DNA from 2 places in the Priestia sp. TGN 0903 genome. Region 2 is predicted to be linked to the other one. Evidence: predicted binding sites of a transcription regulator. Region 2 holds the regulator's gene; the other holds the start of a gene.
What was found. Region 2 encodes NrdR, which represses ribonucleotide reductase genes. Its sites were predicted from a motif close to AACACNATATATNGTGTT; they were not measured.
Positions count from the first base shown of each region.

Region 1: the regulator NrdR is predicted to act here: its motif matches at 12,312-12,329, upstream of ACRPLY_RS22070 (vitamin B12-dependent ribonucleotide reductase).

Region 1 is NZ_JBOZGL010000007.1:146,055-161,504, reverse strand. Features, by position in the region: gene comGA (competence type IV pilus ATPase ComGA) at 1-568, shown strand, start outside; gene comGB (competence type IV pilus assembly protein ComGB) at 559-1,605, shown strand; gene comGC (competence type IV pilus major pilin ComGC) at 1,620-1,931, shown strand; gene comGD (competence type IV pilus minor pilin ComGD) at 1,918-2,355, shown strand; gene ACRPLY_RS22125 (type II secretion system protein) at 2,339-2,677, shown strand; gene comGF (competence type IV pilus minor pilin ComGF) at 2,674-3,111, shown strand; gene comGG (competence type IV pilus minor pilin ComGG) at 3,101-3,475, shown strand; gene ACRPLY_RS22110 (YqzE family protein) at 3,519-3,704, shown strand; gene ACRPLY_RS22105 (YqhG family protein) at 3,728-4,552, opposite strand; gene ACRPLY_RS22100 (DEAD/DEAH box helicase) at 4,539-6,212, opposite strand; glycine riboswitch at 6,393-6,485, shown strand; gene gcvT (glycine cleavage system aminomethyltransferase GcvT) at 6,698-7,798, shown strand; gene gcvPA (aminomethyl-transferring glycine dehydrogenase subunit GcvPA) at 7,819-9,165, shown strand; gene gcvPB (aminomethyl-transferring glycine dehydrogenase subunit GcvPB) at 9,158-10,636, shown strand; gene ACRPLY_RS22080 (rhodanese-like domain-containing protein) at 10,681-11,064, opposite strand; gene ACRPLY_RS22075 (lipoate--protein ligase family protein) at 11,295-12,128, shown strand; gene ACRPLY_RS22070 (vitamin B12-dependent ribonucleotide reductase) at 12,441-14,999, shown strand; gene mntR (transcriptional regulator MntR) at 15,285-15,450, shown strand, end outside.
Region 2 is NZ_JBOZGL010000005.1:223,369-238,818, reverse strand. Features, by position in the region: gene polA (DNA polymerase I) at 1-2,151, shown strand, start outside; gene mutM (DNA-formamidopyrimidine glycosylase) at 2,173-3,006, shown strand; gene ytaF (sporulation membrane protein YtaF) at 3,067-3,696, shown strand; gene coaE (dephospho-CoA kinase) at 3,720-4,316, shown strand; gene ACRPLY_RS18680 (glyceraldehyde-3-phosphate dehydrogenase) at 4,592-5,623, shown strand; gene speD (adenosylmethionine decarboxylase) at 6,048-6,428, shown strand; gene ACRPLY_RS18670 (hypothetical protein) at 6,522-6,908, shown strand; gene nrdR (transcriptional regulator NrdR) at 7,152-7,613, shown strand; gene ACRPLY_RS18660 (replication initiation and membrane attachment family protein) at 7,686-9,113, shown strand; gene dnaI (primosomal protein DnaI) at 9,146-10,078, shown strand; gene ytxC (sporulation protein YtxC) at 10,175-11,035, shown strand; T-box leader at 11,096-11,344, shown strand; gene thrS (threonine--tRNA ligase) at 11,388-13,346, shown strand; ribosomal protein L20 leader region at 13,518-13,640, shown strand; gene infC (translation initiation factor IF-3) at 13,710-14,213, shown strand; gene rpmI (50S ribosomal protein L35) at 14,235-14,435, shown strand; gene rplT (50S ribosomal protein L20) at 14,475-14,834, shown strand; gene ACRPLY_RS18625 (DUF1294 domain-containing protein) at 14,895-15,155, shown strand; gene ACRPLY_RS18620 (hypothetical protein) at 15,174-15,450, opposite strand, start outside.

The DNA.
Region 1 (15,450 bases), on a different contig from region 2:
GCACCTTTTTAATCGAAATGTTATTACACTAGAAGATCCTATTGAAAAACCGAGTGAAACCGTGCTTCAAGTGCAGGTAAATGAACGCGCAGGGATTACGTATACGACTGGTTTAAAAGCTATATTGCGCCATGATCCAGACATTATCATGGTGGGAGAAATAAGAGATAGTGAGACCGCCAAAATTGCTGTGAGAGCAGCGCTTACCGGACACTTGGTTTTGACAACGATGCATACTAAAGATACAAAAGGATCTTTGTACAGGCTGCTTGAGTTTGGCGTTAGCTTTCAAGAAATGGAGCAGACTCTCGTAGCAGTAGCTGCACAGCGTCTTGTAGAAATTCGCTGTCCGCTGTGTTCGGGAAAATGCCACCCTGCTTGTAAAAAAATGAGGAAGCATCGTCAGTCCAGCATATACGAATTGCTTTATGGCAAGGAGCTTAGCGCAGTGATGAGAGAAGTGAAAGGAGAAAATGCGGATTATGATTATAAGACGCTCCGAGATGTTATTCTAAAAGGAATCGCGCTAGGCTATTTATATCCGCATTCGCTAGACGGATGGGGGTAAAGACAAATAGACAAAAAAGGTGGTCTCTCGCTCAGCAAGCAAAAATTCTTAAGCAGGTCTCCAAGCTCTTAGAAAAAGGCTACACTCTTTCTCAAGCTCTTTCATTTTTGACGTTTCAAGTATCTAACAAAGAAAAAACGGATATTGAAAAATGTCTTGAGCAGTTAAAACGAGGAGAATCTTTGCACGATGCTTTTGTTAAACTTCAGTTTCACCGTGATATTTTAAGCTATTTATATTTTGCGGAACAGCATGGAAACCTTCAATTTGCTTTAAAAGAAAGTAGCTCAATGATTGAAGAAAAAGTAAGGCATCGTAAAAAATTTCAAAAGCTTGTTCAATATCCCGTATTGCTGCTTCTGTTTATTCTTTCCATTTTATTTGTTTTAAGTACGGTTTTACTTCCACAGTTTGAAGCTCTGTACTTATCCTTTGGAAACAAGCAGTCTTCGTTTATCCTCTTATTTATGCAGGCGATGTCGTTCTTTCCTTTTGTGTTACCTGCAGTCATCAGTATGCCAATCATCCTTTATTTGTTTTATGTGATTTACATTAAAAAATTGCCTCCCGTAGTTCAAATGCAGCTTTTTATGAGAGTTCCCGTTATCCGAACGTTCACACGGCTATTTAACTCCTACTTTTTTTCTGTTCATATGAGCAATTTATTAAACGGTGGTTTATCTATTTATGAATGTTTTGCTCTTTTTCAAAAGCAGGAGCATCATCCGTTCTTTCAAGTGGAAGCTTTTGCTTTTACAGATCAACTTTCCTCAGGAATGCGATTAGATCATATCGTTTCAGCTAAATCTCATTATGAAAAAGACTTGGCTCATGTTATTGTGCATGGCCAGCAGAACGGTGAGCTTTCTCAAGAGCTGTATGATTACAGTCTATTTATGATGGAAAGAATGGAACAATTTATTTTTCGTATTTTAAAATATGTACAGCCGCTTACATTTTTGTTCATCGGAATTGTCATTCTGCTTATGTATATGTCCGTTATGCTTCCGATGTTAGAAGTGATGTCGAGCTTGTAGAAGGGTGAAAGAATATGATTCTAAAAGGTAATAAAGGGTTTACCCTTATTGAAATGTTAATCGTTATGCTCGTTATTACCGTGCTTTTGCTCATTATGATTCCAAATGTATTAAAGCATAATACGGTTATTAATAACAAAGGCTGCTCAGCTCTTGTCAAAACCGTAGAGGCTGAGGTACAAGTATATGAGCTTGAAAACGGCGAAAAACCAAGTCTAGAAGAGCTTGAAGCAGGAGGCTACTTAAAAGAAGGCACCGTGTGTCCAAACGGTCAAGCTATTCAAATTGACGGTACCGGAAAGGTTACGGCTAGTGGTTCTTCTTAAGCAAAGAGGATTTACCCTCATTGAGATGCTGATGGTTTTATTTATTGTGCAAGTGATGATGTTTTCCATTATCGTAACCATTCGGCCGCTTGTGGAATATTACAAAATCACATTATTCTTGCGACAGCTGCAAAGCGACACGTTTTATGTGCAGCAGACAGCCATGAACCGAGAATCTCCAATTAAAATTAACTTCGCACCGAAGGGAACAGAATATATTGTTTCTGATTCTCGTGCCGTTCTTTATAAGCGCGCCTATGACTCCACCATTCATATCACGTTTGGAAGCGGCAATTCCACGATACAATACAACAAAAACGGCAATATTTCTCAAGCAAAGACCATTTTTATCAGCAGTCAAAAGTTTAAATACAAAGTTACTTTTCAAATAGGTAGAGGGCGTTTTTATGTGGACAAGGTGTAAGGGTCAGCAGGGCTATACCTTGTTAGAAATGCTTGTTTCATTTAGCATGCTTTTACTCCTAACCGGTACAATTATTCCTTTGTATGTTCAGATGAAGGAAGAAGAAAAGAAGCAATATGTTTCGTATCAAGCTGATGCTATCTTACACGAAGAACTATTGAAATATAAATATGAAGCAGGATATAAACGGCGAGAAAAAATCGTAAAAGAAAACGTTGTGTTTTATCTGAAGTGGAACGGAGAAAGTGCTCAAAAGCTTTGTGTAGAATGGACAGATTCCGCTGATAAAATGAAAAAGAAGTGTGATGTGATGTTGAAGTGAAAAGTGAAAAAGGCTTTACGCTTGTAGAGATGTTAGTCAGTTTTGCTCTTTTTTTGATCATTGTTTCATTTTTCCCCATTATCATTCCGCTAGCTAAGCAAACATATAATCCAGACTTTAGTATGAATGAAATGGAGTGGGAAATTTTTGTGAATCAACTTGCTATGGAATATCGAGAAGCAAAAGAAGTGAGAATTCATGCGACTACGCTTACGTTGAAAATGGAAAATAATCAGATCATCACTTATGAACGATACGAAGACAAGATAAGAAGACGAGTGGATGAAAGTGGTCATGAAGTTGTGCTGCAGCATATTAAGAATATCATGTATGAACAGCAAAAAGAAAGGCTGCTGATTCGTTCAACAGACGGTGTTAACAAAGTTAGAGAAGAAACCATTACGACGTTTTTGATGCTTGCTTATGAAACATAATGAGCAAGGGTTTATTCTCCCGGTTGTGTTGGCATTTTGTGCGCTTTTTCTTCTGTTAGTAGCTCAGCAAACTACTTATTTTGTGACGAAAAGTTCATTTTATCAAGAAGTAGAGCAGAAAAATCGTCTGCAGCATCTTTTAGAAAACGCGGTTGTACATGTAAAAAAAGAAATAAAAGAACATAATAAATCTCCATCTGCACCCTTAGTGTTAGAAACGGGTACGGTTTCATACGACGTAGTAAGTGAAGATGAACAGATGATTATCCTAAAAATAAAGTGTCAAACACTGCAAGGAAGAGCATTGACAGAAACCGCATATATTCAAAAAAAGGACCAGCACATTGTGAAGTGGACGGATTAAGTCTCTTTCTCTCCGGATATAATAGTGCTGAGGAGATGATTATATGAAAACGAATGATTATGTAAAATATATGACTCAGCAATTTGTACAATATATGGATCAGCCAAAAGAAGAGAGGAAAACGAAAAAGATTCAAAAAAAAGAAGAGCGAGCACCTTTTGCGAACAGATGGTTTGGAATGATTCCGCTGTCGTTTATGCTGTGGTACCGAAAGAAAAAAGAAAGATGAGCATATCATATGCTCATCTTTTTTTAACCGGCTTGTGTTTTATTAAATTGACGTGACATCGTTTCTGGCGATATGTAAAATAAGCCACCGTTTATAAACTTAAATAAGATCGTCGGCTCGTATAGCTCTTGAAGCGCTGTTTTTTCGGTCATATATATTTCTGGCAGCTCTTCTGCTGTTTCGTAAAAATGATCAAGAAGCGCTAAGTCTTCGTACCATCTTTCCTGCGCTTTTTCTGCCCATTCAGTCGGTTGAGTTTTAACGTAGTCAGTCACGTATGATGTGAGTCGTGCAATCGCACTTTTCGGCTTAATAAAAGGTGAAAGAGTAAAGCAATAGTCCGAGATTTTAGATGATAAATTTTGATTAATGATTGATTCATGAAATGATTCAACGATTTGTCCGTTAATTAAATTAATGCCAAGCGACAAGAGCTCATCCTTTTTACGGTCGCATTTGTATGAGACTTTAATATTTAACGCAAGCCAAGGGTGTAAAGGCTGATTTGTTGGCTGAGCTGATGAAACTTGTTCATACAGATGAATAAACCCGCCTAGCTTTTGAGTAGAAGCGAAAATTTGATGCAGCCTAGGTGAGCCAAAATGAATTCGTTCTCCTTGAACAGAATCGTCTTCAAACGCGGGATCTGTAATGAAAGTGAGTGAAGCAGGATTTGCTTCTCCGCCTGTCTTTTCAACATAATGCCAATAAAATGGACGATTCATCAACTCTTTGTCAAGTTCGATTGTTAATTGAACCTTTAGATAAGATGGTGTTTCTGTGACAATAGAACAATTATTAGCTAGAAAGTAACGCTTTAAAAATTGATGAATATCAGTTTGCTGCATGCTGATCCTCCTCGCTGTCTTCGTATTGAATAATAGACGTCAAGTTCTCCATTTTGATTTTTATTTCTCCTTCACTCCGTGAATGAAATAAAATATCTTGAATATGCTCTTCGATATTTTTTAAATCAAGCTTTGTTAAAATATCATCTAACTCTCCAACAACTCGTTCAAAAAGGTTTATTTTTTCGTATAACAATTTTAAAATATGTTCTTCGACCGTATGTTGAATCGCTAAATTGTAAATGTGAACATCATGCTTTTGACCTAAACGATGTACCCTTCCAATTCGCTGTTCTAGACGCATTGGATTCCACGGTAGATCATAGTTAATAATATGATGACAAAACTGAAGGTTGATTCCTTCTCCGCCCGCTTCAGTGGCAATAAATACTTGCGCGTGGCTTTCAAAAAGCTGCTTCATCCAGTCTTTTTTACCTCGCTTAAATCCTCCTCTAAACGGTACAGAGGTAATTCCATGCTGTTTTAAATACCACTGTAAGTACAGTTGAGTTGCTCTGTACTCAGTGAAAATAATAACTTTGTCATCAATTTTTTGAACGAGCTCCAGAACTTTTTCTGCTTTTGCATTTTGCGGCACTTGCTGAAGTAGTTGCATTAACGGAGTAATCATATGTTCCGTTAATGCGCTGTTTTGATCTTCCTGACGTTCCAGCATGTTTTTTAATGTCATATACACCGCTTCACGGCTGCTGCAGGCCTCTCGCTGCAGGGTTAAAATTGAAAAAGCACTTGAAGGGTGCAGTCCGTTTCCTTTAAAAGACGTAATCGCATCGTATAGCTCGCGTTCTTTCGGTGAAAATTCAACAGGAATGGTTTGAACAATTCGCTTCGTCCATTCGATACCAGTATCATGGCGGCGATTTCGAATCATAACTTTGTTAACAAGCTCTTTTAAGTGCTCATCGTTTTGCAAAGAGCGTTTTTTAGCAGAAAATAATTCTTCGAAATAGTCTTTATTGCCGAGATGGCCAGGCTTTAAAAGAGAGACTAAGTTGAAAATTTCTTCAATTCGATTTTGAATCGGTGTTGCGGTTAGCAACAGACAAAATTTCTTTTTCAGGCTTTGAACAAATTCATAGTTTTTTGTTTTGTTGTTTTTAAGTTTATGAGCTTCATCAATGATGATGAGGTCGTAGTCTTGTTCTAGCACAATTTCTCGATGAGGGGAACGTTTTGCTGTATCAATTGAAGATACAACGATGTCACACTGATCCCACACATATGATTTTCTTTGAGGGACCGCGGGAATATAAAATTTTTGATTCAATTCCATAGCCCACTGTGAAACAAGCGAAGCTGGAACTAAAATGAGAACTTTTTTAACAAGCCCGCGAATCATATATTCCTTCAAAATTAACCCTGCTTCAATCGTTTTCCCTAGTCCTACTTCATCTGCTAAAATGGCTTTCCCATTCATTGTTTCGACTACTTGTTTGGCTACTTCGAGTTGATGAGGAAGCGGCGTTAAATCGGCTAAATGTTTTGGGCTTTGTAGCCCTTCAAATTCTGAGATAAGCGTTTGGTCTTCTATTTCATAGGCAAGTTTATACAAATCCCATGCAGACCAAGGGCCGTCTTGCTCCAATTTAGTTGAGAAGGCTGCTTCCCATGTTTCATCGATGTTTAATTTCACTTTCATGATAAAAATGCTCCTTTGTAAAAAATTTTTATTGAACAAATGATAAGAATCAGGTAGGATAAAAATATATTTAGAAAATTTGAAAAAGAAAATAGATTAGCACTTTACAAATGATTGTGTGAATAAAGAAAGATACATCTTTCAGTAGTATGCCCAACTTTACCAACTTTATAGAAGCGAATGACGACACGGGGAGAGACTACTTGAATGTAGCGCCGAAGGAGCAAGCAATAAAATTGTGAATCTCTCAGGCAAAAAGACTCTTGTTTGACGCAGCTCTGGAGAGTGTCTATGCGTTTATAGACCACCCACGAGGCAAACCTATTCGTTTATAGGTAAACTTTCAGGTGAAAAGGACAGAGACTTCCTACTAAATACAGTAGGGGGTTTTCTGTCCTTTTTTGTTTGGATACATAGTGATCCCCACACTATTTGAAAACTCCCCGTTATGAAAAGTTTCACGTGAAAAAGAGGAGGACATAAATATGACAACAGAATTACACAAAACGCCGCTTTATGATACCTATCAAAAATATGGTGCCAAAACAATTGATTTTGGAGGATGGGCTCTTCCCGTTCAATTTTCTTCTATTAAAGAAGAGCATGAAGCTGTACGTACAAAGGCAGGTCTTTTTGATGTCTCTCATATGGGAGAAATTCTTGTGACAGGAGCTGATAGCTTAGCTTTTCTTCAGCATACGATGACAAATGACGTTTCTACCCTTGTAGATGGAAAAGCGCAGTATACGGCTATGTGTTATGAAGACGGAGGCACGGTAGATGATTTGCTGATTTACAAAAAAGCAGATCAAGAGTATTTGCTGGTCGTAAACGCTGCTAATATTCAAAAAGACTATGAGTGGCTTGTGTCTCACAAACAAGGAGATGTAACGCTCGTTAATCAATCTGATGAAACTGCGCAGCTAGCATTACAAGGTCCTTTAGCAGAAAAAGTTTTACAAACGTTAACGAATGAAAATTTAGCTTCATTAAAGCCATTTACATTTGCTGATGATGTAGAAGTAGCGAATGTAAATGCTCTCGTTTCACGTACTGGATATACCGGAGAAGATGGTTTTGAAATTTATTGTTCTTCAGCTGACGCCTCTCACTTGTGGACGGCTATTTTAGAAGCAGGAAGTGAGGACGGTGTGTTGCCTTGCGGACTAGGAGCTCGCGATACGCTTCGTTTTGAAGCTACTTTGGCTTTATATGGCCAAGAGCTTTCAAAAGATATTACGCCCATTGAAGCTCGAATTGGATTTGCAGTAAAGACGAACAAAGACAGCTTTATTGGAAAAGAAGTGTTAAAAGAACAGCGTGAAAGCGGGGCACCTCGTAAGCTGGTAGGAATTGAAATGATTGATAAAGGTATACCAAGACACGGTTACGAAGTATTTGCAGATGAAGAACAAATTGGATTTGTGACAACAGGTACACAGTCACCGACATTAAAGAAAAACATCGGTTTAGCGCTATTATCAGCAGAGTATACAGAGCTTGGTCAAGAAGTGGAAGTGCAGGTTCGGAAAAAACGCTTAAAAGCAAAAGTGGTTTCAACACCTTTTTATAAACGTTCAAAGTAAGCTTTGGGGAGGAATTTAACATGTTACATCGCTATTTACCAATGACAGAACAAGATCAGCAGCAAATGTTAGCAGCAATTGGTGTTTCATCTGTTGATGATTTATTTTCAGATATTCCGCAGCGCGTTCGTTTTCAAGGAGAATACAATATTAAAAAAGCGGCTTCAGAGCCTCAGTTGTTAAAAGAATTAAATAATATGGCTGCTAAAAATGCTCATTTAAAAGACTATGCTTCTTTTTTAGGAGCAGGAGTTTACGATCATTACATGCCGGTTATTGTTGATCATGTTATTTCTCGTTCAGAATTTTATACGGCCTATACTCCGTATCAACCGGAAATTTCTCAAGGAGAACTTCAGGCCATCTTTGAATTTCAAACAATGATTTGTGAGTTAACGGGGATGGACGTGGCCAATTCTTCTATGTATGACGGAGGAACTGCTTTAGCAGAAGCCGCTATGCTCAGTGCGGGTCAAACGAAAAAGAAAAAAGTACTTGTCTCTGCGGCCGTTCACCCTGAGTCAAAAGATGTGTTAAAAACGTATGCGAAGGGTCAATACATTGAAGTGGTAGAAATCCCTGCAGCAGACGGCGTAACAGATATGATTGCATTAGAAAAAGAGATGGGAAGTGACGTGGCAGCTGTTATTGTCCAGTATCCAAATTTCTACGGACAAATCGAGCCGTTAAAAGAAATTGAAGAAATTACTCATCAAGAAAAATGTATGTTTGTGGTTTCAAGCAATCCTTTATCATTAGGTTTACTTACGCCTCCTGGAGAATTTGGAGCTGATATTGTCATTGGAGATGCACAGCCATTTGGTATTCCAAGTCAATTTGGAGGCCCGCACTGCGGATACTTTGCAACTACGTCTAAGCTTATGCGGAAAATTCCAGGACGATTAGTAGGGCAAACGGTGGATGAAAACGGTAAGCGAGGGTTTGTTTTAACCCTTCAAGCTCGTGAGCAGCATATACGCCGTGATAAAGCGACGTCTAACATTTGTTCAAATCAAGCGTTAAATGCTTTAGCGGCATCAGTTGCCATGACAGCTTTAGGCAAGCAAGGTGTAAAAGAAATGGCGCTGCAAAACTTATCAAAAACGCATTATGCATATGAAGCGTTAAAGGCAAAAGGGGTAAATGTAGCATTTGAAGGACCGTTTTTTAACGAATTAGTCGTGAAGCTTCCTGTTTCGGTAACAGAAGCAAACAATCATTTATTAGCATCAAAAATAATTGGCGGTTATGATCTTAGCCGTGATAACCAAGCGCTTGAAAATCACATGCTGCTTGCTTTTACAGAACTCCGTACAAAAGAGGAAATTGACCAACTTGTAAATGAATTGGGGGATCTTCATGCTTAATCAAAATCAATCACTTATTTTTGAAAGCAGTAAAGAAGGGCGAATCGGCTATTCATTGCCGGAGTTAGATGTTCCGCAAGTAAATGCTGAAGAGCTGCTTGGAAAAGCGTATGTCCGTACCGAAGCTCCTGAGCTTCCTGAAGTATCAGAACTCGATATTATGCGTCATTACACCGCGCTTTCAAAACGAAATCACGGAGTGGACTCAGGGTTTTATCCGCTTGGTTCATGCACGATGAAATATAATCCAAAAGTGAATGAACAAGCAGCACGGATTGCTGGGCTAGCGCATATTCATCCGCTTCAAGATGAGCAAACGGTTCAAGGTGCTCTCGAACTTTTATATGATTTACAAGAGCATTTAACAGAAATTACGGGAATGGATGAAGTAACACTTCAGCCAGCAGCGGGTGCTCATGGCGAGTGGACCGGGCTTATGATGATTCGTGCCTATCATGAAGCAAATGGTGAGACGCAGCGAACAAAAGTCATTGTTCCAGACTCAGCTCACGGAACGAACCCTGCTTCGGCAACAGTTGCGGGATTTGAAACGGTAACGGTAAAATCAAATGAACATGGTTTAGTGGACTTAGAGGATTTACGCCGCGTAGTGGGAGAAGATACAGCCGCTTTAATGTTAACAAACCCAAATACGCTAGGGTTATTTGAAGAAGATATTTTAGAAATGGCTGAAATTGTTCACGCAGCAGGTGGAAAGCTTTATTATGACGGTGCAAATTTAAACGCAGTATTAAGTAAAGCCCGTCCTGGAGATATGGGGTTTGACGTGGTTCATTTAAACCTTCATAAAACGTTTACAGGCCCTCATGGAGGAGGCGGTCCTGGTTCTGGTCCGGTAGGGGTAAAAGCAGATTTAATTCCTTATTTGCCTAAACCAGTGCTTGTGAAAACAGAACAAGGCTATCACTTTGACTATAACCGTCCTCAGTCAATTGGACGCGTAAAGCCGTTTTACGGAAACTTCGGCATCAACGTTCGCGCTTATACGTATATTCGTTCAATGGGTCCAGACGGCTTAAAAGCCGTAACAGAAAATGCTGTGTTAAATGCCAACTATATGATGCGTCGTTTAGCAGAGCACTATGAGCTGCCGTTTGACCGTCACTGTAAGCACGAATTTGTTTTATCAGGAAAACGTCAGAAAAAGCTTGGTGTGCGCACATTGGATATCGCGAAACGACTGCTTGATTTTGGCTATCATCCGCCGACGATCTACTTCCCTCTTATCGTAGAAGAGTGCATGATGATCGAACCAACGGAAACAGAGTCGAAAGAAACGCTAGATGCGTTTATCGATGCGATGATTCAAATTGCAAAAGAAGCAGAAGAAACGCCTGAAGTCGTACAGGAAGCTCCTCATACAACGGTTGTGAAGCGCCTTGACGAAACGCTGGCAGCTAGAAAGCCAGTGCTTCGCTATCAGAAAGAACAGGCTGTTCAAAACGTCTAACAAAAAACCTCGCCCAAAGGCGAGGTTTTTCTATATACATACCATTATTTTTTCTTTTTCACTTTACCGTTCCACATTTTGAAGCCGCCTTTTAAATCATAGATTTCTTTAACACCGTGGCGACGAAGCATTTGTGCTGCGCGTCCTGTGCGCATTCCGCTTTGACAATAGATGTAGACAGGCTGATCTGAACGAAATTCTTTAATGCGCATACGGAACTGTGACAGCGGAATATTTCGTGCGCCTAAAATATGTCCGTTTTCGAATTCATTCGGTTCACGAATATCAACTAGCTGTGCCTTGCGGTAGCCGCTGCGGAATTCTTCTTCAGTTAACGTTTTCATAATGCGACGTTGGATAAAGAACATAACGACAGAGTATATGATGATTACTCCAAGTAAAATGAGTACTGCTGTAATTGCTGACATGCTGATTCTTCCTTTCTTCGACAAAATCCATACTCTTATTATATAAGTGAATGAAATTAGAAGTAAAGCGATTTTGCCTTGAATCTAGCGGATTTCTTCCCGAAAATGAAAAAACTACCACATTTGAATTCGCAGTTTTATGTTGCTCTTTGCTTTTCCTTAGCTCAATCTTTTGGTAGACTAAAAAACGGATTTATTTTTTATATTACATATAGCTGAGGATGAGGTAGATGAAAGCAAAGTGGAGATTTATTGATTCCAACAACCGTTCGCCTTATTACAATATGGCGTTAGATGAAGCGTTATTAGAATGGCATAGTAAAGGGGAAATTCCACCTACGATTCGTTTTTACGGATGGAACCCTCCAACGCTGTCGATCGGTTATTTTCAAAAAGCTGAAAAAGAAATTAACTTTGATAAAGTAAAAGAATTAGGATTAGGCTTTGTGAGACGTCCAACGGGCGGCAGGGGCGTGCTTCATGATGAAGAGCTTACTTACAGCGTCATTGTATCTGAAGAGTATCCTAATATGCCTAAGACAGTTACAGAGGCATATCGCGTCATCTCTGAAGGTTTACTGGAAGGATTTCGTTCGTTAGGGCTCGAGGCTTATTTTGCTATTCCTCGTTCAGAAGAAGAAAAAAATAGCTTAAAAAACCCTCGTTCGTCCGTGTGCTTTGATGCTCCTTCTTGGTATGAACTTGTTGTAGAGGGCCGCAAAATTGCTGGAAGTGCCCAAACTAGACAAAAAGGAGTTATTCTACAGCACGGCTCTATTCTGTTAGAGATTGATGAAGATAAATTATTCAGCGTGTTTAATTATCCAAATGACCGCGTGAAAGAAAGAATGCAGCGCGCATTTCGTTCTAAAGCCGTAGCGATCAATGCAATTGCGGGCCGCAAAATTTCTATCGAAGAAGCAAAAGAAGCGTTTTATAAAGGATTTGCTTCTGCTCTTGATATCGATTTAGAACCGTATACACTGTCTGAAGAAGAGGAAGCATATGTAGAAGAACTAGCGCGCACAAAGTACGGATCGGATGAATGGAACTTTAAGCGCTAAACGAATGCGGATGGTAAATAGATAAAAGTGCAACTTCTTATAAGTTGCACTTTTTATTGGAATTTTTAGAAACAATGCTTGGCTAATAGAATATATAGGGAAGAAAAGTCAAACACTTTTTTTACGAAAAAAAAAATATTTCACTTGACACCCTTCTATATGTAGATGTTTGGAGAAGTGTCAAATACTATATATTGAATTCGTCCAAGCCGTGTGGTAAGTTATTGATAGTTGATTGAAAAACTCTATTTCCTTTAAAAGGAAATAGAGTTAATAAATTTATAGATGTTCGATAGGTAAGGAGTTGTGAGAATGACTGTTTTGTTAAATCAAAAAGTGAATATGAATGTTGAAAAGCTCAATTCAGATATTGAACGCTTTCCGCAAGTACATCCGATTACACCGGATATGAAGTTAACTCATAAAGGTGTTTCAAGATTGGTAATGTTAGACCGCTATGCGTTTAAAGATACGGAAAAATTAACGTTATCAGAAGGAGATTTTGTTGTTCTAACTGTAAAAGAAGACCCAAAATTTCCAGCACGAGGACTTGGCTATGTGGAAAGCATTAATTTTGAGCAAAAAACCGCTGTTGTCAAGGTAGAAGATGAGTTTAGAGGAGCTTTATCACCTGAAGAAGCAGAAAATGGGTTAATTACTCGTTCTTTAGATGTTATTGAAAAACCTCTAGAGGTCTTCTATGAGCAAATTGCAAAACGTAATGCAACAGGCTTAGCTTCTGTGGAAAAAACAGAAGAAAAGCGCAAAGAGTGGTTTGAAAAGTTCTATCAAGAGCTTGTTCAGCTAAACTTTGTACCAGCTGGCCGCGTTCTTTACGGTGCAGGTGCTGACACGGACGTAACGTACTTTAACTGTTACGTAATGCCTTATGTAAAAGATTCACGTGAAGGTATTTCAGAACACCGCAAACAAGTAATGGAAATCATGAGCCGCGGAGGCGGTGTTGGAACGAATGGTTCAACTCTTCGCCCGCGCAACACGCTGGCTCGCGGTGTAAACGGCAAATCATCTGGTTCGGTTTCATGGTTAGATGATATTGCTAAACTGACGCATCTTGTTGAGCAAGGTGGGTCACGTCGTGGGGCTCAAATGATCATGCTTGCCGACTGGCATCCTGACATTGTAGAGTTTATTATTTCTAAAATGCAAAACCCTCGCATTTTACGTTTCTTAATTGAAAACACAAATGACGAAATGATTAAAAAGCACGCGCAAGATAAATTGAAGTTCACGCCGCTAACAGAGTCTGAAGAAGCAATGTACCAAGGAATCATTAACTATAAACAAATTCCTGGTCTTGGTGGATTTAATGAAAAAATCATTAAAGATGCAGAAGAAAAGCTGCAAACTGGCGGAACGTACAGCGTTCATAACTCAGAGTTTTTAACAGGAGCAAACATTTCTGTATGCTTAACAAAAGATTTTATGGATGCTGTTGAAAACGACGGTGAATACGAACTTCGCTTCCCAGACGTAGAAAGCTATTCAAAAGAAGAAATGGCTAACTACAATGAAAACTGGCACGAAGTAGGCGACGTGCGCGAGTGGGCAAAACAAGGAAACAAAGTTCGTACGTACCGTACTATCCGTGCAAAAGAGCTATGGAACTTAATTAATATTTGTGCAACGTACTCAGCTGAACCAGGCATTTTCTTCTTCGACAATGCCAATGACATGACAAATGCTCAAGCATATGGTCAGCACGTTGTTGCAACGAATCCATGTGGTGAACAACCACTTGCACCATTCTCTGTTTGTAACTTAGCTGCTGTTAACTTAGCGCAAATGGCAGATAAAGAAACAAAAACAGTTAACTTTGAAAAGCTACGTCAAACGGTTGAAACGGGCGTTAGAATGCAAGATAACGTTATTGATGCAACTCCTTATTTCTTAGAAGAAAACCAAAAGCAAGCGCTTGGCGAACGCCGCGTTGGTCTTGGTGTAATGGGTCTTCACGATCTTCTTATTTATTGTGAAACAGAATACGGCTCTGACAAAGGCAATGAGTTAGTAGATAAAGTGTTTGAAACAATTGCCACGACGGCTTACCGCGCGTCTGTAGAGCTTGGAAAAGAAAAAGGAAGCTTCCCGTTCTTAGTGGGCGAAACAGATGCTGAAACGGCTTCTTTACGTGAAGCATTCACAAATACAGGCTTCATGAAAAAAATGCCTGAAGATATTCGTGAAAACATTAAAGAGCACGGTATCCGAAACTCTCATTTATTAACAGTAGCGCCAACAGGCAGTACTGGAACGATGGTTGGAGTATCAACGGGTCTTGAACCTTATTTCTCATTCTCATACTTCCGAAGCGGTCGTTTAGGTAAGTTTATTGAAGTGAAAGCTGATATCGTTCAAGAGTATTTAGATCAGCATCCAGAAGCAGATCCAAACAATCTTCCTGAATGGTTCATTTCAGCTATGGAACTTGCACCACAAGCTCACGCGGACGTGCAATGTGTGATTCAGCGCTGGATTGATAGCTCAATTAGTAAAACAGTAAACGCTCCTCGTGGTTACACGGTAGAGCAAGTTCAAAAAGTGTACGAGCGTCTGTATAAAGGCGGAGCAAAAGGCGGTACGGTGTACGTAGACGGAAGCCGTGATGCACAAGTCTTAACGCTAAAAGCAGAAGAAAATACATTTGATGAAGAAATTGAAGCGCCAAAAGAAGAAACAAAACCACACGTTGTGTTAGTTGATACAATTAATGAAATTCGTTCAACTGATGTAACAATCGGTTCTGAAGTAGGTAATACGTGTCCGGTTTGCCGTCAAGGAACGGTAGAGGAAATGGGCGGATGCAACACATGTACAAACTGTGGTGCACAGCTGAAATGCGGCCTTTAATTTTTAATCATGATTGACTAGTAAAAGCTGACTCAAGTGAGTCGGCTTTTATTATGTATGAAAATGGGGCATAAATAAGAAGCGGGAGAGAACGGTTCTTGTATTTGAATAAGCATTGTAGTATGATTTTAATTGAATGTCTTTTATCCAGTTTTATCTTATGACATCGCTTTATTTACACGTTTTTTTCACATAGATTATCAAACATGAACACGATATCACTATAAGAAACAGACATTTATGACTTATTATTAGCAATACATAATATTAATTGGGGGAGATTTCATGCCTACACCGAGTATGGAAGATTATATTGAACAAATATATATGCTAATTGAAGATAAAGGATACGCTCGAGTGTCTGATATTGCTGATGCATTGGCGGTTCACCCCTCATCTGTAACAAAGATGGTTCAAAAACTAGACAAAGATGAGTACTTAATTTATGAAA
Region 2 (15,450 bases):
TATACGCCTGCAGCCATTGATGAAAAATATGGAATCACGGCTGCGCAAATCATTGATATGAAGGGTCTTATGGGAGACAGCTCAGATAATATTCCAGGCGTGCCCGGAGTTGGAGAAAAAACAGCCTTAAAGTTATTAAAAGAGTTTGAAACCGTTGAAAATGTATTGCAATCTATCGATCAAGTCAGCGGTAAAAAATTAAAAGAAAAGCTAGAAGATAATTGTGAATCAGCCATCATGAGTAAAAAGCTTGCAACTATTTATTGCGAAGCGCCTCTTGAAGTATCTGTAGAAGATGCGAAATATGACGGGTTTGAATCTTCAAAGGTCATCTCTTTATTTAAAGAGCTTGGGTTTAATTCTCTGCTTGCTAAATTTGGTGAATCAGCAGAAGAGGAAGCAGATTTTGAAGAACTGACGTTTGAAATAGTGCAGGAAGTTCACGATGATATGTTAACAAGCGAAGCAGCTCTGATCGTAGAAGGTTATGAAGAAAACTATCATCACAATCAGCTGCTCGGTTTTGGAATCAGCAACAAAAACGGCCACTATTTTATTGATAAAGACACAGCTCTTTCATCTTCCAAGTTTACAGCATGGCTAGAAGATGAAGATGTAAAAAAGACGGTATTTAATGGAAAACGTACGATTGTATCGTTAAAATGGGCGGGGCATGAAATTAAAGGAATTGAACATGATGTAATGATTGCTTCTTACATCTTAAATCCCGCTGAAGCAAATGATGACCTAGCGACAATTGCAAAATTAAAAGGATATCATCAAGTGCAATCAGATGAAGCGGTGTATGGAAAAGGAGCTAAGCGAAGCATTGCGGAAGCTGCTCAGCTAGCTGAGCATGTTATAAGAAAAGCAGCCGCCGTAGCTTATTTAAAAGAAGTGTTGGAAAAAGAATTGGTTGAAAATGAACAGTTTGAGCTGTTTGAAAAGCTTGAAATGCCTCTTGCCATTGTCCTTGCCGATATGGAATATCAAGGGGTGAAAATTGATCGGGCGCGTTTGGATGAAATGGGCGAAGATCTTCGAGAACAGCTTGAAAAAATTGAAGCGAAAATCTACGAATACGCTGGACAAGAATTCAATATTAATTCACCAAAGCAGCTAGGAGTTGTTCTTTTTGAAAAAATGCAGCTTCCAGTCATAAAGAAAACAAAGACAGGCTATTCCACATCAGCTGATGTATTAGAGCAATTAGCTAGCGCCCATGATATTATCCCAGAGATTTTACAATACCGTCAGCTAGGAAAATTACAGTCTACGTATATCGAAGGGTTAAAAAAGGTTATTCATGAAAGCGATGGAAAAGTTCATACCCGCTTTAATCAAACGTTAACTCAAACGGGAAGGTTAAGCTCAGTAGATCCTAACTTGCAAAACATCCCGATTCGTCTTGAAGAAGGTAAAAAAATAAGAGGTGCGTTCGTGCCTTCACAGCCTGATTGGTTAATATTTGCGGCGGATTATTCACAAATTGAGCTGCGCGTACTGGCTCATATTGCAAATGATGAAAAGCTAATTGATGCGTTTAAGCATGACTTAGATATTCATACGAAAACAGCGATGGATGTGTTCCACGTCGAAAGAGAAGAAGTAACGTCGAATATGCGCCGTCAGGCTAAAGCAGTTAATTTTGGAATCGTCTATGGCATCAGTGATTACGGTTTATCGCAAAGTTTAGGAATTACAAGAAAAGCAGCGGCTACTTTTATTGAACGCTATTTAAAAAGCTTCCCGGGTGTACAGGAGTATATGGATACGATTGTGCGCGATGCAAAAGAAAAGGGATACGTAACAACGCTCTTGCACCGCCGCCGTTACTTGCCTGAAATCACGAGCCGAAACTTTAACCTCCGCAGCTTCGCTGAGCGTACAGCTATGAATACGCCTATTCAAGGGACAGCAGCTGACATTATTAAAAAAGCAATGATTGAAATGGATAAGCGCTTAAAAGATGAAAATCTTCAGGCTAAGCTGCTGCTTCAAGTACACGATGAGCTGATTTTTGAAGCCCCAGAAGAAGAAATTAAAATTTTAGAGAAAATCGTACCAGAAGTAATGGAGCATGCTTTAGAGCTAGAAGTTCCGTTGAAAGTAGATTATTCTTACGGAAAGACTTGGTACGAAGCAAAGTAGTGGAAAAAGGATGTGACAAACGTGCCAGAATTACCAGAAGTTGAGACCGTCAGACGTACGTTGATTGAATTAGCCAGTGGTAAGACCATTGAGCGTGTAACCGTTAAATGGCCTAATATTATCAAACGTCCTGAGCAAGTTGAGCAGTTTTGTGACGCGCTTGTTGGACAAACCATTCGAGATGTTGAACGCAGAGGTAAGTTTTTGAAAATTGTACTCGATGATTATACGATGGTTTCTCATCTGCGTATGGAAGGAAAATATGCTCTCCATGAAAATGCAGACGAACCAGATAAGCATGTACACGTCTTTTTTCACTTCACCGACGGAACAGAATTACGATACCGGGATGTAAGGAAATTTGGTACCATGCACTTATTTAAAAAGGGAGAGGAAGATCTGTTTCCTCCTCTTATTGGCCTTGGACCTGAACCGTTTGACGAAACATTTAATCCAAGTCAGTTAAAAATGCGAATCGGCAAAACCTCTCGAAAAATCAAGCCGGTTTTACTCGATCAAAATGTCGTGGTTGGGCTAGGGAATATTTATGTAGATGAAGCACTATTTCGCGCAGGGATTCACCCTGAACGAGTGGCAAGCCAATTAACAGACGAAGAGTATGAAAAATTGTACGAAGAAATTGTAGCGACCCTTCAAGAAGCGGTGAAACAAGGGGGCAGCACAATTCGTACGTATGTAAACACACAGGGGCAAATAGGCATGTTTCAGCAGCAGCTTTACGTGTACGGAAGAAAAGGCGAATCCTGTAAAATTTGCGGTACCCCAATTGAAAAATTTGTTGTAGGCGGTAGAGGAACACATATCTGCCCAAATTGTCAGCCGGCTAAAAAATAACAATGGATGGGCTCCTTTCATATACTACGTATAGACAGAAAGGAAAGGAGTCCTCTCATCATGATAACATTTTCTTTACTTATTCTTGCTTTTGCCGTAAGTCTTGACAGCTTTAGCGTTGGCCTGACATACGGACTTCGAAAGGTGAAAATCCCGCTGAAATCCATTTTTATTATTTCATGTTGCTCAGCATTTTCTTTAATGTTTTCTATGTTTTTAGGAAAGGTACTTACGCATCTATTTTCAGTGGATGTACTAAATAAAGTAGGCGGAGGTATTCTTGTTCTACTTGGAATGTGGATTTTATACCAGTTTTTTTGTCCGGCAGATTCATCTCGAGTGAAAGAAGAAAAAACATTAGTGAAAATTGAAATTAAGTCAATTGGCTTAGTCATTAACGTATTGAAAAAACCAACGGCAGCAGATTTAGATAATTCAGGTTCCATCACTGGGATTGAAGCATTTATACTTGGAATTGCATTATCTCTTGATGCATTTGGAGCAGGGTTTGGAGCAGCTTTATTAGGTTATTCGCCGTATGCTTTAGCAATTGCTGTAGCTCTTATGAGTTCACTTTTTTTAAGTGCTGGCATACAGTTTGGCAAAGTTTTTTCACGTTTATCATGGATGAAAATGTTTTCCTTTTTACCGGGAGTTCTGCTTATTATTTTAGGTATTTTTAGATTTTAAATAAAGCGATAAAGGAGAGGCCAATGTCAATTGTAATTGGATTAACGGGCGGAATTGCTAGTGGAAAAAGTACGGTAACCGGAATGCTGAGAGATATTAATATTCCAGTAATCGATGCTGACCACATTGCAAAAGAAGTCGTCGAACCAGGAAAAGAAGCATATAACCAAATTGTAGAGACGTTCGGCCGTGCCATTCTTCACGAAAATGCGGAGATCAATCGAGCGGCTTTAGGGGAAATTGTGTTTTCTCAAGAGGAAGAACGTAAAAAGTTGAATGCAATTGTACACCCTGCGGTAAGAAAAGAAATGCTTTCTCAAAAGGAAAGGTATATCGAGGAAGGATACGATGCTGTGGTATTAGATATTCCGCTGCTGTTTGAAAGTGATTTGACGCATTTAGTCGACAAAGTAGTGGTTGTATATGTCGATGAGCCTGTGCAGCTAGAAAGGTTAAAATCTCGTAATGATCTCTCGACGAAAGATGCCTATGCACGTATCCACGCACAGCTGCCTTTGATTCAGAAAGTAGCCTTAGCCGATGCGGTGATCAATAACAACGGACCTGTAGAGGAAACAAAACAACAGCTTTTAAGTATATTAGCCCTATGGCTAGATTAAAGAGGCTTGGATAAACGTATGTTAGCTGAAGGGAAATCCGAACGAGCTTGATTCTTGAGGTAGAATCAAGCTCGTTCGGATTTTTTTATTGAGAATATTTACGAGCTTCTAAAAAAGAATGTGTTAAATATCTGTTCTCGCTATATACATATAGTAAAACTCAATTAAAATAATTTATTAAAAAAAATTAATATTATTCACTTTTTAAATATTTATGTTATACTATTCAATATAAAAAGTTAAATAGTATAACACATATAGAGAGGGGTATAGCCATGAAAGCACGTATTGCCATTAATGGTTTTGGGAGAATAGGAAGAATGGTTTTTCGCACAGCGATTATAGAGGAGAATTTAGATATTATTGCCATAAATGCATCTTATCCAGCAGAAACATTAGCACATTTAATCAAATATGACTCTATACACGGACCATTTAATGGAGACGTTAAATGTGATGATGATGCGCTAATTGTTAACGGTAAAAGAATCCAGCTATTAAATTCACGCGATCCGCTGAATTTGCCTTGGAAAGAGCTTGGGATTGATTTAGTCGTTGAAGCAACAGGGAAATTTAATTCAAGAGAAAAAGCGCAGTTACATATTGAAGCAGGTGCGAAAAAAGTTGTCTTAACGGCACCGGGTAAACAAGAAGATATTACTATTGTGATGGGCGTAAACGAACGAGAGTTTGATGTGAATCAGCATAACATTATCTCTAATGCCTCTTGTACGACAAATTGTCTAGCTCCAGTTGTCAAGGTGTTAGACGAAGCGTTCACAATTGAAAACGGTTTAATGACGACCGTTCACGCATATACAAATGATCAAAAGAATATTGATAACCCGCATAAAGACTTGCGAAGAGCCCGTGCGTGTGCTCAATCAATTATTCCTACAACAACTGGAGCAGCCAAGGCGCTTTCATTAGTTCTTCCTCATTTAAAAGGAAAGCTTCATGGAATGGCGCTGCGCGTTCCTACGCCGAACGTATCGCTTGTCGATTTAGTTGTGGATGTAAGGAAACCTGTGACGATGGAAGATGTTAATCTAGCGTTCATTAAAGCTGCTGAAGGGCCATTAAAGAATATTTTAAATTTAACAATGGAACCACTCGTATCAATTGACTTTAATACAAATCCTCATTCAGCGATTGTAGATGGACTATCGACTATCGTAATGGAAGATCATAAAATTAAAGTGTTAGCTTGGTACGATAACGAGTGGGGCTACTCTCAGCGCGTAGTCGATTTGGTAAGATATATTGCTGCAGAAATGCGTAATGGATCAAAGATAAGAGTAAGCTAAGAAAGCTATAGATTGCTTTTTAAAAAAACAGGGAGCTATCGCCCTGTTTTTTTTGTTTTTATTCAGAAGAATAGGGAAAAGCAATAAGATAATGATGCAAAGGAGTGTTTCTTTTCCTCAATTTTATTAAAAAAATGAATAGTCGTTTAGCAGCTTTTACACACTGTCTCACGAGAACACAGTGGTAATTTGTATAGGTCTATCTGCGGGAACAATCTTTAATAAAATCAAAACACGTATTGCAAAATAAATGTAAACAAAGTATACTATGTTTCGTGAACTTCTTGTGTACCTTTCGGTGATGTGGCTACTTAAAGGGTTAGGACCTCTTTGGACTAACTTTCCCCCGTGGTAGTTAACATGCTATATGGCGAAAGAACTTCATGTTTAACGATTAAAAATTGTTAAAGGGGGAAATATCATTATGGAAACAATGGGTCGTCATGTCATCTCAGAATTATGGGGATGCGATTTCGATAAGTTAAATGATATTGATTATATTGAAAAAACGTTTGTTGATGCAGCTTTAAAATCTGGTGCGGAAGTTCGCGAAGTAGCGTTCCATAAATTTGCACCTCAAGGTGTAAGTGGCGTTGTTATTATTTCAGAATCACATTTAACGATTCACAGCTTCCCAGAGCATGGTTATGCAAGTATCGATGTTTATACTTGTGGTCATTTAGATCCTACAATCGCAGCAGATTATATTGCAGATGCTCTAAGTGCACAGACACGTGAAACAATTGAATTACCACGTGGAATGGGTCCTGTTCAGGTAAAACAAACTAAAGCGAATGCACTTTAATAGTGTCGATTGATTACGTAAGTTAAGAGGTGTATTACACACCTCTTTTTAGTATATAAATTTTTAATATGCAAAAACAAAGGGGATAACAACATGGGGGTAGTACAAGTAGTTAAATCTTTATTTTCTAATCATGTAGAAACAAGCGATCGTCATTCAGATCCGACTCTAAAAACGCATTATTACAAAACAACGGCTGGGAATGCATTTAAGCAAGTTCATGAAATGTTGAAGCATATGCAAGGGATAGAGATACTTGCTGCGTATGAAGAGCGAGGAGAAATTAGCTTAAACGTTGTAAAAGGAAGAAAAGCTTTTGTTGTGATTACCATTATTAGCGTACGTCCTCTTGAAACCGCTATCGATTTTTCTGCTACAACAGAGTCAAAAGTGGTGCCAGTTGATTTTGGTTTTAGCAAAGAACTTGTACGTACGCTTTATAAGAGCTTTGATCAAAAACTTATTCCTCTTTCTTCGTAAGTTCCTTATCATTTTTGAATTTCAGGAAATAAAATGGGGAAATTCCTTTTCCTTTACTTGTATTCAAGCCTTGTTTTCTATAAGATGGAATAAAGTAAATCCTTTAATATAGCATCGTGTTTGATAAAGGAAATGATGATGACAATCATAATAAATGGCGAATAGCCGGCTAACATAGATGAAAATTAACTTATATGAGAGAAAATAAAAAGAAAAACAAGGTTTATTATTGGAGCTGAGAATATGAAGTGCCCATCCTGTCATTACAATGGAACGAGAGTGCTGGACTCGCGCCCTGTAGAAGAAGGCCGCTCTATTCGTAGAAGACGTGAATGCGAAGAGTGTCACTATCGTTTTACAACTTTTGAGAAAGTAGAAGAACTTCCGTTAATTGTTGTAAAAAAAGATGGAGCGAGAGAAGAGTTCAGCAAAGACAAAATCCTTCGAGGGTTAATTAAGGCGTGTGAAAAACGCCAAGTAAGCTTAAAACAACTGGAAGATACCGTACACGATATTGAAACAGAGCTGCGCAGTCAGGGTACATCAGAGGTGCAGTCAGATGTGGTAGGAGAAATGGTGATGGAGCGATTAGCTGCTATCGATGAAGTCTCTTATGTTCGATTTGCTTCGGTATACCGACAATTTAAAGACATCAATGTATTTATTGATGAATTAAAAGATTTAATTAAGAAGGAACGACTGTAAAAGAGCTATTGAAGTATTCTTTAGGCTCTTTTTTTGTCATTTCTATTACTTTAAAAGTAGGTAGGGAACGACATGAAAGAACAACATTGGAAAGAAATGATACCGGTCGATCGTTATGTTGTTCGTTCGAGCGGCATACTGCAGGAATACGACCGAAAGATTTTAACAATGCTCTATCAGCCGTTGGTGGGTACGACGTGTTTTGGTTTGTATATGACGCTATGGAGCGAGCTGGAACAAGATCGTTTATGGGGAAAAGAGTCTACGCATCATCACCTAATGTCAATGATGCAAATTAATTTGAAAGCTATTTACCATGAGCGGTTAAAATTAGAAGGTATTGGTTTGTTAAAAACATATATTAAGGAAGAAGATGATGTTCGTGTGTTCATTTATGAGCTCATTCCTCCTCTTACGCCCCATCAGTTCTTTAACGATGGCGTGTTAAATGTATATTTATATAACCGACTAGGAAAATCCATCTTTCAAAAAATAAAAAATTATTTTTCGGATTCACTCGTGGATGATCAATCGTTCAAAGATGTGACGCATTCATTTAACGATGTATTTAAATCAGTTAAAGCAACGGAGCTGGCTCCAAGTTTTCAGTCTGAAAGCAAGGATGTATTTTCTCCTGATGCTCAAACGGACTTTATAGATTCTTCAAACCGTGCTTCTATTGAGATGAGCCCGGATTCCTTTGATTTTGATTTATTTTTAGCAGGCCTAACAGATTCAATGATTTCGAAAAGGTCAATTACATCTAAAGTAAAACAAGCGATTGAAAAGTTAGCTTTTTTATACGGCATTGATCCTCTTCAAATGAAAAATGTAGTGCTCGATTCGCTAAATGAGAATGATCAAGTTGATATTGAATTGCTTAGAAAAGCAGCACAGTCCTTTTACCAATTTGAAAATGGAGAAGCACTTCCCAATCTAAGCGAACAAATTCAGCCTCCTATGCTTCGTACCATGCAGGAAAAGCAGCCTCAGACTAAGGAAGAGCAGCTCATTCAACAGCTAGAAGTCACCTCTCCTCGACAGCTATTGATCGAGTTTTCAGGGGGGGCAGAGCCATCAAAAGCAGATTTGCAAATGATTGAAGAAGTGATGTTTAATCAAAAGCTTTCACCAGGGGTAGTAAATGTTCTGATTTACTATGTTATGCTAAGATCCGATATGAAATTATCTAAGAGCTATGTAGAGAAAATTGCTGGACACTGGGCGCGCAAAAAGGTACAAACTGTTCAAGATGCCATGAATTTAGCTAAAAATGAACAGAAAGAATATCAGAACTGGACCGAGGCAAAGCAAAATAAAAAAACGGCCGGACGAAAAATTGTGCGTAAAGAAATGGTGCCAGAGTGGTTGAGCGATGAAGAAAAAGAAGAGAAAAAGCAGCCTTCAAAAGAAGCGGATGAATTTGAAGAAGAAAAACGAAAGCTACAAGAAGAGCTCAAGCAGTTAGATCAAGAGCTAAAACAAAAGCATAAAGAATAAAAAGCAGGTATGATAGAGATGAGGTGAAAAAGATGAAGCCTATCAATGATTCACTAAATCAGTTAGTGAACAAAAAGGATTTTAAAGCACGTTTAGAAGCATTAAGAAACAGTATTCTGTCTAATCCCGAAGTTAAAACGTTTCTGCAAGAGCATCGCCATGAGTTAGATGAGCAAATGGTCGACCGAGGCTTGATGAAGATGCATGAATTCATCGACCAGAGCAAATGCTGTGACAAATGCCCTTCTCTGCAAAGCTGTGTCAATATGGTGAAGGGGTATCACCCTCAGCTGGTTGTAAAAGGCCGTAATATTGATTTACAGTATGAACGCTGTCCTAGAAAAGTACAAGAAGATGAGCGAAAAGAACAAGAATCTTTTATTCAGTGTATGTACGTGCCCAAAGAAATTTTACAGGCAACGATGTCTGATATTGAAATTGAGCAGGGAAGATTTGAAGCCATTAAATTAGTAAGAGATTTTGTGCGAGAATATGAGCCAAATAAGAAAATGAAAGCTTTATATTTACACGGTTCGTTTGGTGTGGGGAAGACGTATTTTCTTGGAGCAATTGCCAATGCGTTAGCCGAAAAGAAAGTGAAATCTACGATTCTGTATGTCCCGGAGTTTTTGCGTGAGTTAAAAGGTTCGTTTCAAGATCAAAGCTTCAATGAGAAAATAGAGTATGTCAAAAAAGTACCGGTTCTTATGCTTGATGATCTCGGAGCAGAATCTGTAACGAGCTGGATGCGAGACGATGTGCTCGGAACCATTTTACAATTCCGCATGCTCGAAAATTTGCCGACATTTTTCAGCTCGAATTTAAATTTTAAAGAGCTTCAACATCATTTGACTTATACCCAACGAGGCGAGCAGGAAGAGCTCAAAGCCGCTCGTGTCATGGAACGAATTAAGTCTCTAGCCATTCCCGTTGAAATGAATGGAGAGAATAAACGAAATAGATGAGCAGGTCGTTTTACATTTCTTGTAACGACTTGCTCATTTTTTTGCATGTTGCCCCATATACATTAATAAAGCGTGTCCAAAGGGGGGCTATGAGGAATGAAAATATTCTTTAAATATGTAGAAGACGCAGTCATTGTATATGAGTCTTTATGCGCGAAGCGAAGCGCTTTATCATATGGTTCACAGTGCTTGAAGTTGGTGAATAATCAGCTTTTAGTTATTGATGAGACATACAATCGAGAGGCCATTTTACAAGACATGGTGATACCGGTATTAACGCACGTGATTTTAAAAAAGAAAGAAAAAAAGATGATGGTAAACATATTAAAAGAACAATTTTTCTATTCAGAAGAGGAAGAACAAGATTTGCTGCTTCAAATTATGAGGGGGATTATGGAAGGAGAGAGAGGCGAAATTCCGCAAAAAACATTTTCCCTTCCAAGAGAATTACTTATCCGCCAGGCTCTTCAAGACTTCTTCATTCATAATGTAACATTCACCTTTGAGTCTTTTCTCCAATTCCGTTTAAAAGAATATCAAGAGCGGCTGCGCTATTATGCTGAGCTGGCGATTGATGAATATAAGCTTGAACAAGACTATCAAATTCTTATTCATCAGCTGCGTCAAGCAGCTAATGAAAGACAGTCATCTACAGGCGATGTGTATGTAATGCATTTGAATAAAAACAAGTTTGTATTGTACGACCAAAGCAGTAGATATGTTCCGGAGCGTGAATGTGCAGCCCTAGCAGAGGCCTTTCTATCTGAACAAGAATCAGTATACATAGACTCAACTATCATCGCGCCTTTGCTGAGTTTATCTCCAGCTGCTATTCATCTGTATAGCGACCAGCATGATCATGATTTTGTTTATACCATTCAAAATATTTTTCAAGAAAAAGTGATGTTATACGAAAAAAATGAATTTCCGTTTGATCAAAAGCAAAATATAACGTGAAAGGTTGATTTCTATTTTGAAAATGAATATAATAAATGCATATTGAAAAACAGCTATATGTCACAAGTTATGATGAGGACATGAGTGTATATTTACGGTTTATAGAGAGGGAGATCTAGGCTGAAAATCTCCTAACACGGAATATATTCTTACCACCTCTAAACTTCAGTAGTAAACGAGCAGCGTCTCTAGTAATTACTGACGGAATTTCCGTTATAAAACCTCGAGCCGCTTCGGGTTATTTGGGTTATCCAAGATACGAAGAGGAAACAAGGGTGGTACCGCGTGTATACACAACTCGTCCCTTTTTATAAGGGACGAGTTTTTTGTTTTTACAAAAAGTTTATTAGTTATGTTAAAGGAGTGGAAAGTTGTGTCAGAAGTAATCAAAATGACATTTCCTGATGGAGCTGTTAAAGAGTATCCAAAAGGATCATCAACAGAAGATATTGCGGCTTCTATTAGCCCGGGATTAAAGAAAAAAGCATTAGCAGGTAAAGTAAACGGCGAGCTGCTGGATTTACGTACGCCAATCGAACAAGATGGCAGTCTTGAAATCATTACGCAAGATGCTCCTGAAGCGCTTGAAATTATGCGCCATAGTACAGCGCATTTAATGGCTCAAGCAATCAAACGTTTATACAAAGATGTAAAAGTACAGCTAGGTGTAGGCCCGGTTATCGAAAATGGGTTTTACTATGACATCGATATGGAAGAATCAATTACTCCTGAAGATTTAGGTAGAATTGAAAAAGAAATGAAAAAAATCGTTAATTCAAATATTGAAATTGAACGAAAAGAAGTTTCTCGTGAAGAAGCCATTCAACTTTTTAAAGAAGTTGGCGATGAACTAAAGCTTGAATTGATTGATGCGATTCCAGCAGGTGAAAAGGTGACGATTTACCAACAAGGCGAATTCTTTGATCTTTGCCGAGGTGTGCACGTGCCGTCAACAGGCAAAATTAAAGAGTTTAAACTATTAAGCGTAGCAGGTGCTTATTGGCGCGGAGACAGCGACAATCAAATGCTGCAGCGTATTTACGGTACAGCATTCTTTACAAAAGCAGATTTAGACGAGCATCTTCGTCTTCTTGAAGAAGCAAAAGAACGTGACCACCGTAAACTTGGTAAAGAGTTAAACTTATTTACAAATTCTCAAAAAGTAGGACAAGGTCTTCCTTTATGGCTTCCAAAAGGTGCGACGATCCGCCGTATTATCGAGCGTTATATCGTAGATAAAGAAGTAAGCCTTGGTTATCAGCACGTTTACACGCCGGTGCTTGGAAGTGTAGAACTTTACAAAACGTCTGGTCACTGGGAGCACTATCAAGATGACATGTTCCCTGCAATGGAAATGGATAACGAAGACCTGGTTCTTCGTCCAATGAACTGTCCTCATCACATGATGGTGTACAAACAAGGTATTCACAGCTATCGTGAGCTTCCAATCCGTATTGCTGAACTTGGAACAATGCACCGCTACGAAATGTCAGGAGCATTATCAGGACTTCAGCGCGTTCGAGGCATGACGTTAAATGATGCACATATCTTTGTACGTCCGGATCAAATCAAAGAAGAATTTATTCGTGTGGTTCGCTTAGTTGAAGCGGTTTATAAAGATTTTGGATTTGAAAATTATTCATTCCGTCTATCTTATCGTGATCCTGAAGATACAGAAAAATACTTCGATGATGATGCAATGTGGGAAAAAGCACAAAGCATGTTAAAAGATGCAATGGATGAGCTTGACCTTGATTATTATGAAGCTGAAGGCGAAGCGGCATTCTACGGTCCAAAACTAGATGTTCAAGTTAAAACAGCTCTTGGTAAAGAAGAGACGCTATCTACGGTTCAATTGGATTTCTTACTTCCTGAACGCTTTGATTTAACGTATGTAGGGGAAGACGGAAAACAGCATCGACCTGTTGTTATTCACCGCGGCGTGGTGTCAACAATGGAACGTTTTGTCGCTTTCTTAATCGAAGAATACAAAGGAGCTTTCCCAACGTGGTTAGCACCTGTACAAGTTCAAGTGATTCCAGTATCACCTACGGTTCACCTTGAGTATGCAAAAGAAGTGCAAGAACAGCTTCAGCTTGCGGGTATTCGTGTGGAACTTGATTCTCGCGATGAGAAAATTGGCTATAAAATTCGTGAGGCTCAAATGCAAAAAATTCCTTACATGCTTGTTGTAGGGGATAAAGAAGTAGAAGATAAAGCAGTAAACGTACGTAAATATGGTGAGCAGAATTCAGAAACAGTGGATTTCCAAGCCTTTTTACAAAATGTAAAAGCAGAAGCATCTCGTTAATGAAAAAAGCAGAGAATTGAAATTCTCTGCTTTTTTATCTAACATTTATAAAAAACTGTTGCATAAATGGTTTTCCTTTGATACAATAATTTTTGTTGTGAAAAAAGAACGAAATCATTGACTTTTGTCTTTGTTGATACTATAATAGCTTAAGTAATTGAATACTTGTTTATACAGAAGAAGAAGCACCCGCTTCTCACCTGAGTGACGCATAAAGCAGTTAGCAGGTACATCGTATCTTAATTAAAACGATAGAAGTGTGGGTGCAGTATGTACTCACACTTTTTTGTGTGAGTTAATAATCGGTCTAAGCAAGCGTATTCGCTCATTAAACCTTGGAGGTGGCTACTTATTAGCAAGGACATGATGGTAAACGAGGGCATTCGAGCTCGCGAAGTTCGTCTAATTGATCAAAATGGTGAACAATTAGGAATTAAATCAAAAAATGAAGCATTAGAAATTGCTTCACGAGTAAATCTTGACTTAGTAATGGTTGCTGCAAATGCGAAACCGCCGGTATGTCGTATTATGGACTACGGTAAATTCCGCTATGAGCAACAACGTAAAGAAAGAGAAGCTCGTAAAAACCAAAAAGTTGTAAACTTAAAAGAAGTTCGTTTAAGTCCAACAATTGATGAACATGATTTTAACACTAAACTTCGTAACGCACGCAAGTTCCTTGAAAAAGGTGACAAAGTGAAAGCGTCTATTCGCTTTAAAGGTCGTGCCATTACTCATAAAGGGATTGGCCAAAAAGTACTTGAACGTTTTTCACAAGCTTGCGAAGATGTAAGTTCAGTTGAATCGGCTCCTAAAATGGAAGGCCGCAGCATGTTCTTAGTCTTGGCACCTAAAAACGAAAAGTAATAGAACGAGGAGGAACACCCCATGCCAAAAATGAAAACACATCGTGGCGCTGCAAAGCGTTTCAAAAAGACTGGAAGCGGTAAATTAAAACGTGCTCGTGCTTACACAAGCCATTTATTCGCTAACAAATCTACAAAACAAAAGCGTAAATTACGTAAAGGTTCTTTAGTAAGCAAAGGTGACTTCAAACGTATCCGTCACTTATTAGATAACATTAAGTAATTTGGGTTGAGATAGAAACAATACAGGAGGTAAACAATTATGCCACGCGTAAAAGGCGGTACAGTAACACGCAAACGTCGTAAAAAAGTTTTAAAATTAGCTAAAGGTTTCTTCGGTTCGAAGCATAGATTATATAAAGTTGCTAATCAGCAAGTTATGAAATCTCACATGTATGCTTATCGTGACCGTCGTCAGAAAAAACGTGACTTCCGTAAATTATGGATCACACGTATTAATGCAGCTGCTCGTATGAACGGTCTTTCTTACAGCCGTTTAATGCACGGTTTAAAATTAGCAGGTATTGAAGTTAACCGCAAAATGCTTGCTGACTTAGCTGTAGCTGATGAAAAAGCATTTGCTGAATTAGCAACTGCTGCTAAAAAAGGCTTAGATAAGTAATGAATATAAAGTCTCGTCATCTTTAGATGATGAGGCTTTTTTGCTATCGGAGGACATATCATGAATGAACTGCTGCTTACCTATTTTATTGTTATTAATATAATAGGGATAGGAATGATGTATAGAGATAAACAAAAAGCGAAAAGACATAAGTGGAGAATTGCCGAAAGCACACTGTGGACGGTAGCTGCTATCGGAGGAGCCATTGGAGGACTGATTGGTATGTATTGCTATCGTCATAAAACGAAGCACACATCGTTTACAGTAGGTTTTCCTATTCTTGCCGCTCTTGATTTACTTTTCTTTTTTGTTATCAGCTGAGCACAAATGATTTTGTGCTCAGTGTAAAAATTCTCGAACGGGGCTTTTCCAGCGAATAGGAGCATTTGGATACATGTTGTGTACGTGATTTTCCAGCAGCTTGAAATCTTGTTTTTGCAGTTCATGCAATCGAGATGGATCTGTTAACACCATTGTAATCGACAAAGACTCTGGTTCATTGGGATTGCTGTATTTTTCTCCTTCAAATAAAATACCTTTATACGTTAGTAGAAAATTTTTGCGGATATTCGTTTTTTCGTCAACGACAAAAAATTGCTGATGTTCCTGAGCTGCT